Linked DNA regions of Rhodopseudomonas palustris. The protein of the gene in region 3 binds, or shares a complex with, the protein of the main gene of each other region. Links are inferred from orthologs where the notes say so. Each region holds a gene or a part of one and is shown on either strand. Other genes may lie near its edges.

Region 1 (4,378 bases), 390 kb from region 3 along the record:
GCCGTTGGCGCCCTTGAAGTTCGGATCCTCCAGGATCGACTTCATGGTGTCGGCGTCGGACTGGCCGAGGCCGAGCCGTCGCGCGTCTTCGTCGAGCGCGGCTTCGGCGATGGTCTGCTGCAGCACCTGGCGATCGATTCCGATCGCGCGCGCCTGATCTGGGGTCAGCGGCCGGCCGAACTGGCGGCCGATCTGCTGCAGACGGTCATTGTAGGTCTGGCGGAATTGCTCGGTGGAGATTTCGGTGCTGCCGATCTTGGCGAGCGTCGACCGGCCGAATCCGCGGAATACGTCGGCAATACCCCAAACTCCGAAGCTGACGATCAGGACGCCCATCACGATCGTCATGATGGTCTTGCCAATCCAGTTGGATGAGGCTTTGCGCATTCCTCGGAGCATGGAGTCACTTTTTGTCAGGAGGGAACCGGCCGCGCTGGGTCAGCGCGGGGGGCAAACTAGCGTCGCCGGCTTGAAAATCCATCATAAAGTGCCGTCTGGGGCGTCGCAACCGCAGCCAATGTCGCGGTCGGTGCAGATGCCATCCCGTTGCAGCGGCCAATGCTGCGGATCGCCGCAGCGCTCGCGTTCACGTCTCCTTGAGTCTCGCAATCGGCTCTGCTAGCGGAACGGTTCAACCCTTTATTGCGAGAGTGCTCATGCCGGTCCCCGCCGTTCGTCCTCTGATTGCTGGAAACTGGAAGATGAACGGCCTGAAGGATTCGGTGGCCGAGCTCGATGCGATGCTGAAAGGCGCCGCCGAGCTGCCGCAGGGCATCGATCTGTTGGTCTGCCCGCCGGCGACGCTGGTCGCGAGCTTCGCCGCGCGAGTCGCGGAAGCGCACGCCGGCAAGGCGCTGCCGTTCTCGATCGGCGGCCAGGATTGCCACGCCAATGCGTCGGGGGCCCACACCGGCGACATCGCCGCCGAGATGCTGGCCGATGCCGGCGCGGCTGCGATCATCGTCGGCCATTCCGAGCGCCGCGCCGATCATGCCGAAAACGACGCGATCGTCCGCGCCAAGGCGCAGGCGGTGTGGCGCGCCGGGCTGGTGGCGATCGTCTGCGTCGGCGAGACTCAGGGCGAGCGCGACGCCGGCCACACCCTCGATGTGGTCGCCGGCATGCTGGCCGGCTCGCTGCCGGATGGCGCGACCGCGGCGAATCTGGTGGTGGCCTATGAGCCGGTCTGGGCGATCGGCACCGGCCGCACCCCGACAGCGGCCGATGTCGAGGAAGTTCATGGCTTTATCCGCAAGACTTTGAGCGATCGGTTCGGTGCGGCGGGCGAGACCATGCGGATCCTGTATGGCGGCTCGGTGAAGCCCTCGAACGCCCGCGAATTGCTGGCGGTGCCGCATGTCAACGGCGCGCTGATCGGCGGCGCCAGCCTGAAGGCGTCCGATTTCCTTGCGATTGCGGCGGGCTGCCCCTAACTAAACCGCGCCAAGCGGTATTCCTGCGGCGTTTCCCGCGCGGCGCGGGGGTGACAAATCCCCGCGCGATCGTGTAGACACCGCGCGACTTCATTTATCCCGCAAGCCTGTCGAGCAGCCGCCCGCCGGCGCCTATCGGCCATTCGGCGGCGTTGGCTTGCGATGGAAGGGTACGATGCAGACTGTCATTATCGTCATTCACCTGATGTTCGTGCTGGGCCTGATCGGCGTGGTGCTTCTGCAGAAGTCCGAAGGCGGTGGCCTGGGCGTCGGCGGTGGTGGCGGTTTCATGTCGAGTCGCGGCACCGCCAACCTGCTGACCCGCACCACCGCGATTCTCGCGGCCGGGTTCTTCGCCACCAGCCTGCTGCTCACCTGGCTGGCGAGCTACAACCGTAAGCCGACGACGATCCTGCCGACCGCCGCGCCGATTCAGCAGCAGGCCCCGGGACAGCCGGCGCCGCCGCTGTCGCAGGGCGGTGGTCTGCTCGACACGCTGAAGCAGACCGATCAGCAGCAGAACCAGCAGCCGGCGGCACCGGCCGCGCCTGCGGCACCGACCCCGCCGCAGTCGCAGTAAGCATTGCCGATATGCGCTGACGGGGCCTCGCATCTGGTCTGAGGCCCCTTTAGCAATCGTCTGAAATAGCTGAGTTTTCAGCGTCACCCACAGGCATTCGTCAAACTGCCCGAGGGGTTGCGAATCGCTTTGGCGAATCGGACCGGCGGCATTAAAGGTAAAGTCCCATGGCGCGGTATATCTTCATCACCGGCGGCGTGGTCTCCTCGCTCGGCAAGGGTCTGGCATCAGCGGCACTCGGTGCGCTGCTGCAGGCGCGTGGCTACAAAGTCCGCCTTCGCAAGCTCGATCCCTATCTCAACCTCGATCCCGGAACGATGTCGCCGTATCAGCACGGCGAAGTGTTCGTGACTGACGACGGCGCCGAGACCGACCTCGATCTCGGCCACTATGAACGCTTCACCGGGCGGCCTGCGACCAAGCAGGACAACATCACCACCGGCCGGATCTACCAGGACATCCTGACCAAGGAACGCCGCGGCGACTATCTCGGCGCCACCATCCAGGTGGTCCCGCACGTCACCAACGCGATCAAGGAATTCATCGTTAGCGACAATGACGGTTACGACTTCGTGCTGGTCGAGATCGGCGGCACCGTCGGCGACATCGAGGGCCTGCCGTTCTTCGAGGCGATCCGCCAGATCAAGAACGATCTGCCGCGCGGCGACGTGATCTACATCCACCTGACGCTGCTGCCCTATATCCCGAGCGCCGGCGAACTGAAGACCAAGCCGACCCAGCATTCGGTCAAGGAACTGCGCTCGATCGGCATCCAGCCGGACATCCTGCTGTGCCGCACCGACCGCGAGATTCCCAAGGAAGAGCGGCGCAAGCTCGGTCTGTTCTGCAACGTCCGGGAAAGCGCGGTGATCGAGGCGCGCGACGTCGACAACATCTACGCGGTGCCGGAGGCGTATCACGCCGCCGGACTCGACGATGAAGTGCTGGCGGCGTTTGCGATCGCCGCCAAGGAGCCGCCGCAGCTGGCGCGCTGGCACGAAATCAACGAGCGCATCCGCAATCCCGAAGGCGCGGTGACGATCGCCATCGTCGGCAAGTACACCGGGATGAAGGACGCCTATAAGTCGCTGATCGAGGCGCTCAGCCACGGCGGCATCGCCAACAAGGTCCAGGTCAAGCTCGACTGGATCGAGAGCGAGGTGTTCGAGAACGAGGACCCGGCGCCGTTCCTCGAGCACGTCAACGGCATCCTGGTGCCCGGCGGCTTCGGTCAGCGCGGCGCCGAGGGCAAGATCGAGGCGGCACGGTTCGCGCGCGAGCGCAACGTGCCGTATTTCGGCATCTGCTTCGGCATGCAGATGGCGGTGATCGAAGCGGCGCGGAATCTCGCCGGCATCGAACAGGCCAACTCGACCGAATTCGGCCCGACGCCGGAGCCGCTAGTCGGCCTGATGACCGAATGGGTGCGCGGCAACGAGCTGGAGAAGCGTAACCAGGCTGGCGATCTCGGCGGCACGATGCGGCTCGGCGCCTATCCGGCGTCGCTCAAGCGCGGCAGCCGGGTCAGCCAAGTCTATGGCGGCGCCACCGAGATCTCGGAGCGCCATCGTCACCGCTACGAGGTCAACACCGCCTATAAGGACCGGCTCGAACAGCACGGCCTGAAGTTCTCCGGCATGTCGCCGGACGGCGTGCTGCCGGAGATCGTCGAATACGAGGATCACCCCTGGTTCATCGGCGTCCAGTTCCACCCCGAACTGAAGTCGCGTCCGTTCGACCCGCACCCGCTGTTCGCCTCGTTCGTCCAAGCGGCGCTGGTGCAGAGCCGGCTGGTGTAAGGCGGTTCGCCAGTTAGTTCTCGAACAGCACGAACGCCGCCCAGACCGACGGGTCTTCGGCGGCTTTGATCTTGCCGTGGATCGCCTCGATGCGGACTTTGCGTAGCGCCGAGGCGTAGTCGAGATTGTCGTCGGCGAGCACCTGGTAAAGCCGCGCCATGAAATTCGCGGTGCCTTCGTCGCTGACTTCCCACAGCGTCAGGAGCGAACGCCGGGCGCCGGCGATGGCGAGCGCGGTCGGCAGGCCGCGGACGCTGCCGATCCGGCTCGGATCGCCGAGCGCGGTCTGGCAGGCGGACAGCACGACGAGGTCGGCGGCCGACAGATTCCAATCCATCAGTTCGCGGGCGTAGATCACGCCGTCATCGCCGTCGTGCCGCGGCGGGCGGTCGAGCAGGGGACGCGCGGCGACGAGGCCGCTACGCCACAGCGCGTCGGTGCGATCGGTCGCCGCCTTGTAGAAGCCGTGGGTGGCGAGATGCAGCAGCGTCGCGCCTTCGGCCTTGCTGCGGATTGAGGCTTCACCGGCATTGCCGGTCATCGTCGTGCTGGCGATATCCCTGCGC
Region 2 (5,066 bases), 3.0 Mb from region 3 along the record:
ACAATCAACTCTTTGAAAAGACTTACTTCTTGGCCGGCGCCGGGGTGGCGGGCTTGGCCGCATCGGCAGGCTTCGCCGCATCCGCCGGCTTGGCGGCATCCGGCTTCGCAGCCGCGTCGGGCTTGGCGGCCGGCTGGTCCAGCCGCTCGATCTTGGCGGCCTGGCGCAGCTTGCTGACGTAGTCCGACTGCGCCTTGCGGGTGACGTACTGCTCGATCTGCGCCTTGACCTGATCGAAGCTCGGCGGCTTGCGGTTGCGCTTCTCTTCGACCTTGATGATGTGCCAGCCGAATTGGGTCTTGATCGGATCTGAGATCTTGCCCGGCTCCAGCGCGAACGCCGCGGCGGAGAATTCCGGCACCATCTGGTCCTTGGTGAAGAAGCCGAGGTCGCCGCCGTCGGACGCACCCGGGTCCTTCGACTTCTTCTTCGCCAGCTCGGCGAAGTCGGCACCCTTCTTCAGCTCTTCGGCGACCGCCTTGGCCTCATCCTCGGTCTCGACCAGGATGTGGCGGGCGTGAACTTCCTGCTCGCCGGAGATCTGCTTGGCGGCTTCGTCATAAACCTTCTTCATCGCCTCGTCGGTGGTCGCGGCCTTGCCTTCGGCGGCGAGCACATCGTCCATCAGCAGACGGTTACGGGCGAAATCCAGACGCTTCTTGAAATCCGCGTTGTCCTGGATCTTCTTGTCCTCGGCTGCCTTGGCGACGATCTTCATGTCGATCAGGAAGGCGAGCACGTTTTCCTTCCGGGTCGCGGGATCGAGCTGGGCGAGGCTCGGGCCGAGCTCCTGCTCGGCAAGGTCGACGTCGCTCTGGCGGATTTCGGCGCCGTTGACCTTGGCGAGCACGGGGTTCGCATCCTGGGCGCGCGCAGCCGGCGCGGCCAGCAGCGCAAATGCGAGACAACCTGTCACAGCCGCGCTGATGAGGCCGGCGCGCCGGCCGGATGAGACTGCGTTGGACGCAGGTGTCATGGAAAATCCTTGTCTTGAAAGCCGGGGTGTCGGGGCGGCGGAACAGTCACCCAATCGCGGTGCCTTGGCAACGCGAAAACTCTGTCAAAATGATGAAATCCTTGAAAGGCGGGCGCGTTGACAACCCTCAGGCCCAGCCATATCTGTGCCGCCACAGGCTCGGGTCGGGCGGTCGTCGCGCGACCGCACCCTGGGCAGCCGGCCCTCGGATTGCTGGATTACCAATCATTTCGCGCGCGCACCTGTATCCTGATAGGTGCCTGAGCGTCACGATGAGTTGATAGTGGCTCGAGCGAACGGCATCAAGGCTGCGAAGTCACACCGCAACAACAGGAAGCTGGCATGATCGGCGCGCTCGCCCGCAAACTCTTCGGCTCCGCTAACGACCGCAGGGTCAAGGGCTACCAGACGCGGGTCGCCGCGATCAACGCGCTCGAACCGGAACTGGCCGCGCTGTCCGACGAGGCGCTGCGCGCCCGTACCGCTGAATTCCGCGCCGAGCTCGCCAACGGCAAGACCCTCGACGACCTGCTGGTACCGGCGTTCGCCACCGTCCGCGAAGCCGCCAAGCGCACCCTCGGTCAGCGTCACTTCGACGTTCAGCTGATCGGCGGCATGGTGCTGCACGAGGGCGACATCGCCGAGATGAAGACCGGCGAAGGTAAAACCCTGGTCGCGACGCTCGCCGTGTACCTCAACGCACTCGCCGGCAAGGGCGTCCACGTCGTCACCGTCAACGATTACCTCGCCAAGCGCGACTCCGGCTGGATGGGCCAGATCTACGGTTTCCTCGGCATGACCACCGGCGTGATCGTGCACGGGCTCGACGACGCCCAGCGCCAGGCGGCCTATGCCTGCGACATCACCTACGGCACCAACAACGAGTACGGCTTCGACTATCTGCGCGACAATATGAAGTACCGGCTGGAGGACATGGTCCAGCGCGGGCACAATTTCGCGATCGTCGACGAAGTCGACTCGATCCTGATCGACGAAGCCCGCACCCCGCTGATCATCTCCGGTCCGCTCGACGACCGTTCGGACTTCTACAACACCATCGACACCTTCATCCCGCGGCTCGACAAGTCGGACTACGACGTCGACGAGAAGCAGCGCACCGTGACGCTGACCGAAGCCGGTATGGAGAAGATCGAGACGCTGCTGCGCGACGCCGGCCAGCTTCGCGGCGAGTCGCTGTACGACGTCGAAAACGTCTCGGTGGTGCACCACGTCAACCAGGCGCTACGCGCCCATGCGCTATTCCAGCGCGACAAGGACTACATCGTCCGCAACGACGAGGTGGTGATCATCGACGAATTCACCGGCCGCATGATGCAGGGCCGGCGCTATTCGGAAGGCCTGCACCAGGCGCTGGAAGCCAAGGAACACGTCACCGTCCAGCCGGAAAACCAGACGCTGGCGTCGATCACCTTCCAGAATTACTTCCGGATGTACGACAAGCTCGCCGGCATGACCGGTACGGCGGCCACCGAGGCCGACGAGTTCTTCGACATCTACAAGCTCGAAGTGGTCGAGATTCCGACCAACCTGCCGATTGCCCGTCTCGACGAAGACGACGAGGTGTATCGCACCCAGCAGGAGAAGTACGCCGCGATCCTCGCCGAGGTCGAGCGTGCCAACAAGCGAATGCAGCCGGTGCTGGTCGGCACCGCCTCGATCGAAAAGTCCGAGGTGCTGGCCGAATATCTGAAGAAGAACGGCTACAAGCAGATCGACTTCACCGACCCGAAGGGGATGGACAAGCTGTACGCCGCCGCCCGCGCCGGCAAGCCGGCGAAGCTGTTCGCGGTGCTGAACGCGCGCTTCCACGAGCAGGAAGCCTATATCGTCGCCGAAGCCGGCGTGCCGGGCGCGATCACCATCGCCACCAACATGGCCGGCCGCGGTACCGACATTAAGCTCGGCGGTTCGCTGGAGATGCGGATTCAGCAGGAAGCCGCACACATCACCGACGAGGCCGAGCGGGCGGCGAAGATCACCGAGATCAAGGCCGACATCGAGCGCTTCCGCGACATCGTGCTGAAGGCCGAGGACGAAATCGAAATCGAGCCCGCCAAGGGCAACAAGCCGGCCAAGACCGCCAAGCGCCCCGGCGGCCTGTACATCATCGGCTCCGAACGTCACGAGAGCCGCCGTATCGACAACCAGCTGCGCGGCCGTTCCGGCCGTCAGGGCGACCCGGGCCGCTCGAAGTTCTTCCTGTCGCTGGAAGACGACCTGATGCGGATCTTCGGCTCCGACAAGCTGGACACTATGCTGACCCGCCTCGGCCTGAAGGAAGGCGAGGCGATCATCCATCCGTGGATCAACAAGGCGCTGGAAAAGGCGCAGCAGAAGGTCGAGGCGCGCAACTTCGACATCCGCAAGAACCTGCTGAAATTCGACGACGTTCAGAACGACCAACGCAAGGTGATCTTCGATCAGCGCATCGAGCTGATGAAGGAAGACAGCGTGGCCGAAACGGTCGCCGATATGCGCCACACCTACATCGAGGACCTGGTCGCCAAGTACGTGCCCGAGCACGCTTATGCGGAGCAGTGGGACGTCGCCGGGCTGAAGGCCGAGGTCGAGCGCGTGGTCGGCCTCGACATTCCGGTCGACGAATGGGCCAAGGAAGAGGGCATCGCCGACGAAGAGCTGATCACGCGGCTGGAGCGGGTGTTCGACGAGCACATGGCCGCCAAGGTCGGTCAGTGGGGCGCGGACGTGATGCGCTACGCCGAGAAGAGCATCCTGCTGCAGACCCTCGACCATCTGTGGCGCGAGCACCTGGTGATGCTCGATCACCTGCGCCAAGTGATCGGCCTGCGCGGCTACGGCCAGCGCGATCCCTTGCAGGAGTACAAGTCCGAAGCCTTCAATCTCTTCCAGGAGATGAGCTCGCACCTGCGCGAGGCTGTGACGGCGCAGCTGATGCGCGTCGAGATCATTCCGCCGGATCAGCCGCAGGAACTGCCGCCGATGGAGGTCCACAAGATGGACCCCGACACCGGCCAGGACGAGATGGCGCTTGCCAGCGTGACGCTGGCGCCGGCGCAAATCGCCGACAAGGCGGACCGCGATCCGACCAAGCCCGAGACCTGGGGCAAGGTCGGCCGCAACGAGGACTGCCCGTGCGGAAGCGGCAAGAAGTACAAGCATTGCCACGGCCGCTACGCCTAAGCGCCGCAAAGCAGATCAAGACACTCAGCGATGCCCGGCCTCACCGCCGGGCATTTTGCTGTTTGCTGTCTGGAAAGTCGGCCGCCGTAGCGGTCATTCCGGGGCGCGCAGCAAAGCTGCGCGAACCCGAAATCCAGAGGTTATTGAAATCGTGCCGGTGCCCAGCCCGGCGAGATTCCGGGTTCGCTCGCTGACGCGAGCGAACCCGGAATGACTGGCCGATGGACTTTGAAGAATAAGAGCGAGCCGCCTCAGCGGAACGCCGAGAACCGGCTGTCGAACGAGTTCGACGATACCACCGGCGCGCCGCCGGAGATCATGCCAGACGGCCTGGCGGGGGCCGACGAGGTGGTTTCGGCATCGACGCTCGGCTTCAGCGGCGGCCGCGACGCAGCGGCCTGCTTGGTCTCGGCAGCCTTCGGCGCGGCGCCTTGCGGACGCGGCGCCGGCTCGTGGCGCGCCGCGGTGCTAGCCGGCGCAGACGGCGCCGGCCGGGCGGCCGCGGTGGATTCGCCAGGCTTGTGGCTGCCAGCGAGCAGTCCGCCGATGTCGTCCTTCGACGCCGAGGCGACGCGTGCCTTCGCGGCGGATGCATTCGGTTCCGCCGGAGCGGCGACCAGCAGATTATCCGAGGGACGCGGCGGATTGACCGTCGGCGGAATGGTGCCGGGCGCGCGATCGAACGAGGCGACCGACAGCGACTTGTCCTCGGGCACTTCCGACAGGCCGGTCGAGGCATCCGGAATCTTCGAGGCGAACACGTGATTCATGCCGCCGTCGATGCCGGTGTTCAGCCGAGCTACCGGGGTGCCCTTGGCCACCAGCTCGGCGATCTTGATGTTGTCCTGCTTGTCCTTCTCGCGCACCGCCTCGGCGATGTCGGGACGAATCTCGTAGGTCGGACACT
Region 3 (4,492 bases):
TGAACGGATACCAGGATCGGGGCGCGAGCCTCGCAAGGATTGGAACACACCATGGCAGCTGAACGCGAACGCGGCGGACGCGAACGGAGCAGGGAGCGCGAGGAGCGCGACAGCGAGTTCGTCGACAAGCTCGTCCACATCAACCGTGTGGCGAAGGTGGTGAAGGGCGGCAAGCGCTTCGGCTTCGCTGCGCTGGTCGTGGTCGGCGATCAGAAGGGCCGGGTCGGCTTTGGCCACGGCAAGGCGCGCGAAGTGCCGGAAGCGATCCGCAAGGCCACCGAGTCGGCGAAGCGCAACCTGACCCGCGTCGCGCTGCGCGAGGGCCGCACCCTGCATCACGACATTGCCGGCCGTCACGGCGCTGGCCGCGTCTATCTCCGCGCCGCCCCGGCCGGTACCGGCATCATCGCCGGCGGTCCGATGCGTGCGGTGTTCGAGACCCTCGGCATCGCCGACGTGGTCGCGAAGTCGGTCGGTTCGTCGAACCCCTACAACATGGTTCGCGCCACCTTCGACGCGCTGAAGCACCTCGACTCGCCGCGTTCGGTTGCCGCGCGCCGCAACATCAAGGTTTCCACTCTGCAGGCCCGCCGCGTCGGTGGCGATGCCGAAGTGGTGGCCGAATAACAGCGTGATCGAGGGCGATCACGCGGTCTTCTGACAAGACGCGATCGGAGTGAACGAGATGGCCAAGGCCGCAAACATGATCAAGGTCGAGCAGATCGGCAGCCCGATTCGGCGCCATCACTCGCAGCGCGAGACGCTGATCGGCCTGAAGCTGAACAAGATCGGCCGCGTCGCCGAACTGCAGGACACCCCTGAAGTTCGCGGCATGATCGGCAAGGTGCAACACCTCGTCCGCGTCGTCGACGAGAAGTAAGGAGACAGGGCGATGAAGCTCAGCGAGATCGCCGACAACGTCGGTTCGCGCAAGAAGCGCATGCGGATCGGCCGCGGCATCGGTTCGGGCAAGGGCAAGACCGGCGGCCGTGGCGGCAAGGGCCAGACCGCGCGTTCGGGCGTGCGCATCAAGGGCTTCGAAGGCGGTCAGATGCCGCTGCATCGTCGCCTGCCGAAGCGCGGCTTCAACAACATCTTCGCGCTCGAATTCGCCGAAGTGAATCTCGACCGCCTCCAGGAGGCCGTCGATGCCAAGGCGATCGACGCCGGCAAGGTGGTCGACGCTGCGGCGCTGGTCGAGGCGGGCGTTCTGCGTCGCGCCAAGGACGGCGTCCGTCTGCTCGGCCGCGGTGAGCTCACCGCGAAGCTGAACATCGAAGTGCACGGTGCGACCAAGTCGGCGATCGCCGCGGTCGAAAAGGCCGGCGGTTCGGTGAAGATCCTCGCCCCGAAGGCGGAAGAAGGCGAGGCAGCGTAATATCCCCGTCAGCGCCCGCTGCTAAAGCGGGCGCCCGGCTTCGCCGGTACGGTGGATTTTTCGACACGCGCGCACCAAATTGAGGCCCGGCGCCGACCCGACCGCCGCATCCGGCGGCGGATCGGGACGAGCAGCGCGGGAGAAAGCCGGATATGGTCTCAGCAGCTGAACAACTAGCGGCAAACCTCAACTTCTCGGCGCTTGGTAAAGCCGAAGAGCTGAAGAAGCGGATCTGGTTCACGCTCGGCGCGCTGCTGGTGTACCGCTTCGGCACGTACATCCCGCTGCCGGGAATTGATCCGAACGTGTGGGAGCAGGTGTTCCGCCAGCAGGCTGGCGGCATCCTCGGCATGTTCAATATGTTCGCCGGCGGCGGCATCCACCGCATGGCGATCTTCGCGCTCAACATCATGCCGTACATTTCGGCATCGATCATCGTGCAGCTGCTGACCACCGTGTCGCCGCAGCTCGAAGCGCTGAAGAAGGAAGGCGAGAGCGGCCGTAAGACGCTCAATCAATACACCCGCTACCTCACCGTGATCCTGGCGCTGTTCCAGTCCTACGGCATCGCCGTCGGCCTCGAAGGCGCGGGCAATGTGGTGTCCGACCCGGGCATGTTCTTCCGGCTGTCGACCACTATCACGCTGACCGGCGGCACCATGTTCCTGATGTGGCTGGGTGAACAGATCACCTCGCGCGGCATCGGCAACGGCATTTCGCTGATCATTCTGGCCGGCATCGTCGCCGAGCTGCCGTCGGCGCTCGCCAACATGCTCGAGCTCGGCCGTCAGGGCGCGCTGTCGACCGGCCTGATCCTGGTCGTGCTGGTGATGGCCGTCGTCGTGATCGCCTTCATCGTGTTCATGGAGCGTGCCCAGCGCCGGCTGCTGATCCAGTATCCGAAGCGCCAGGTCGGCAATAAGATGTTCGAGGGCCAGTCCTCGCATCTGCCGCTGAAGCTCAACACCTCGGGCGTGATTCCGCCGATCTTCGCGTCGTCGCTGCTGCTGCTGCCGACCACGATCGCGAACTTCAACGCCGGCAGCGGGCCGGAGTGGTTCCAGTGGATCGTGACCCAGTTCGGTCACGGCCGGCCGCTGTTCTTGCTGTTCTACATCGGCATGATCGTGTTCTTCGCGTTCTTCTATACCGCGATCGTGTTCAACCCGACCGAGACCGCGGACAATCTGAAGAAGCACGGCGGCTTCATCCCGGGCATCCGGCCGGGCGAGCGCACCGCCGAGTACATCGACTACGTGCTGTCGCGCATCACCGTGGTCGGTGCGATCTACCTGGCGATCGTCTGCTTGATCCCGGAGATCATGATTTCCTACGCCTCGGTCCCGTTCTATTTCGGCGGAACTTCGCTTCTGATCGTCGTCAGCGTGACGATGGATACGGTGGCGCAGGTGCAAGGCTATCTGCTGGCCCACCAGTATGAAGGCCTGATCAAGAAGTCGAAGTTGCGGGGGCGCAAGAAATGAGACTGATCCTCCTCGGACCGCCAGGCGCGGGCAAGGGCACGCAGGCGGGCCGACTGGTCGAGCGGCACGGCATCGTGCAGCTCTCCACCGGCGACATGCTACGCGCCGCGGTCGCGGCCGGCACGCCGATCGGCCTCAAGGCCAAGGACATCATGGCGGCCGGCGGTCTGGTGCCGGACGAGGTGGTGATCGGGATCATCTCCGACCGAATCGATCAGGACGACGCCGCGCAGGGCTTCATCCTCGACGGTTTCCCGCGCACCGTGCCGCAGGCCGAGGCGCTCGACCGTCTGCTCAAGGACAAGGGCTTCGATCTCGACGCCGTGGTCGAGCTCAAGGTCAATGAGGGCGCGCTGCTCGACCGGGTCGAAACCCGCGTCGCCGAGATGCGCGCCCGCGGTGAGGAGCCGCGCGCTGACGACAACGCCGAAGCGCTGGCGAAGCGTCTGTCCGCCTATCGGGCGCAGACCGAGCCGCTGGTCGACTACTACTCCGAGAAGCGCAAGCTGCTGACCGTCGACGGCATGATGACGATCGACGAAGTCACCCGCGAGATCGGCCGGGTGCTCGAGGCTGTCCGCGCTGCGGATGCCAAGAAGGTGACCAAGGCCTCCCGCGCCAAGCGCACGGTCAAGACCGGCGCCAAGAAGGCTGCGACCAAGGCCAAGGGTTCCAAGGCTGCAACCAAGGCCAAGGCTCCGAAGAAGGCTGCGGCGAAGCCCGCCGCCAAGTCGGGCGCGAAGCCCGATTCGGCCAAGAAGGCTTCAGCTAAGAAGCCTTCAGCCAAGAAGTCGTCGGCCAAACAGACGGTTGGCAAGAAGGCTTCAGGCAAGACCGCCGTTGCCAAGAAGGCCGCCGGCAAGCCGGCCGCTTCCAAGGCAGGCAAGGCTGCGGTCGGCAAGACTGCAAAGGCCGGTCTGAAGAAGGCGGCCAAAGCCGTTGCAAAGGCTGGCAAAAAGGCCGCCAAGGCAGTCGTGAAGGCCGCCAAGGGCGCGGCCAAACCGGCAGCCGGTAAGAAGGCGGCTGGCAAGAAGGCGACCAAAAAGGCCGCCGCGACCTCGAAGGCCAAGGCGGTTGCCAAGGCCCCGGCGCGCGGCAACAAGAAGGCCAAAAAGGTCACGAAGAAGCGAGCTTGAATTGGGATTCGGTTGACGAAGCGAAACTGAATCCTTTAATAAGGCCCGAAATCCCGTCGGATTGTTTCAGACGATGCCGGGCCCCAAAACTGAGCGAGGGGTCGGCGTCGTGTTCGCGTTTGTGAACGCCAGCCCGAGTTAGCAAGGAATTGACCGGCCCGTTACGGTCGGTGACAGGAGAGAAGTCTGTGGCCCGTATAGCCGGCGTGAATATCCCGACCAACAAGCGCGTGCTGATCGCGCTTCAGTACATCCATGGCATCGGCCAAAAGAACGCGGCCGACATCCTGGAGAAGGTGAAGATCCCGCTCGATCGTCGCGTCAATCAGCTCAGCGACGCCGAGGTGCTGCAGATCCGCGAAGTGATCGACCGCGACTATCTGGTCGAGGGTGACCTTCGCCGTGAGACCGGCATGAACATCAAGCGTCTGATGGACCTCGGCTGCTATCGCGGCCTGCGTCATCGTCGCGGCTTGCCGGTGCGCGGTCAGCGC

The links.
Region 1: secY (region 3) and secG share a complex: the UniProt entries of both Escherichia coli proteins name them as parts of the sec protein translocase complex. The link is inferred for Rhodopseudomonas palustris from one-to-one orthologs.
Region 2: the proteins of secY (region 3) and secA are in contact, whole or in part, in a crystal structure (PDB 3DIN), measured with the Thermotoga maritima proteins. The link is inferred for Rhodopseudomonas palustris from one-to-one orthologs. Residues at the interface, in WP_004081795.1 of Thermotoga maritima: Glu108, Gly109, Glu110, Glu111, Ala236, Glu237, Arg238, Arg239, Ile240, Thr241, Ile242, Gln243, Tyr244, Ala245, Arg246, Arg247, Val248, Thr249, Gly250, Arg251, Arg252, Val253, Tyr254, Gly256, Ala257, Ser258, Thr259, Tyr260, Leu261, Pro262; in WP_004082002.1 of Thermotoga maritima: Glu261, Ala262, Arg263, Lys300, Ala301, Arg302, Thr303, Ile304, Ile305, Leu323, Tyr324, Asp325, Pro326, Val329, Ser330, Tyr333, Ile336, Lys340, Phe345, Val349, Glu363, Phe364, Tyr374, Ser375, Gly376, Gly377, Glu393, Ile395, Thr482, Ser483.

The regions. Positions count from the first base shown.
Region 1 is NZ_CP019966.1:3,178,314-3,182,691, reverse strand. What follows is about bases 605-3,310. They hold secG (preprotein translocase subunit SecG), read left to right. Parts: upstream 605-1,608; coding sequence 1,609-2,013; downstream 2,014-3,310. Other genes in these bases: RPPS3_RS14860 (CTP synthase), read left to right, coding at 2,181-3,310; tpiA (triose-phosphate isomerase), read left to right, coding at 657-1,433. In the rest of the region: RPPS3_RS14875 (SurA N-terminal domain-containing protein), read right to left, coding at 1-399; more of RPPS3_RS14860, read left to right, coding at 3,311-3,812; RPPS3_RS14855 (CHAT domain-containing protein), read right to left, coding at 3,826-4,378. UniProt on the Escherichia coli protein: Subunit of the protein translocation channel SecYEG. Overexpression of some hybrid proteins has been thought to jam the protein secretion apparatus resulting in cell death; while this may be true it also results in FtsH-mediated degradation of SecY.
Region 2 is NZ_CP019966.1:563,352-568,417, reverse strand. What follows is about bases 966-4,359. They hold secA (preprotein translocase subunit SecA), read left to right. Parts: upstream 966-1,318; coding sequence 1,319-4,159; downstream 4,160-4,359. Other genes in these bases: RPPS3_RS02660 (peptidylprolyl isomerase), read right to left, coding at 966-976. Also shown: more of RPPS3_RS02660, read right to left, coding at 23-965; RPPS3_RS02650 (L,D-transpeptidase family protein), read right to left, coding at 4,411-5,066. UniProt on the Escherichia coli protein: Required for protein export, interacts with the SecYEG preprotein conducting channel.
Region 3 is NZ_CP019966.1:3,568,138-3,572,629, reverse strand. What follows is about bases 877-3,696. They hold secY (preprotein translocase subunit SecY), read left to right. Parts: upstream 877-1,530; coding sequence 1,531-2,862; downstream 2,863-3,696. Other genes in these bases: RPPS3_RS16620 (adenylate kinase), read left to right, coding at 2,859-3,696; rplO (50S ribosomal protein L15), read left to right, coding at 893-1,378; rpmD (50S ribosomal protein L30), read left to right, coding at 877-880. In the rest of the region: rpsE (30S ribosomal protein S5), read left to right, coding at 52-627; more of rpmD, read left to right, coding at 686-876; more of RPPS3_RS16620, read left to right, coding at 3,697-3,998; rpsM (30S ribosomal protein S13), read left to right, coding at 4,187-4,492. UniProt on the Escherichia coli protein: The central subunit of the protein translocation channel SecYEG. Consists of two halves formed by TMs 1-5 and 6-10.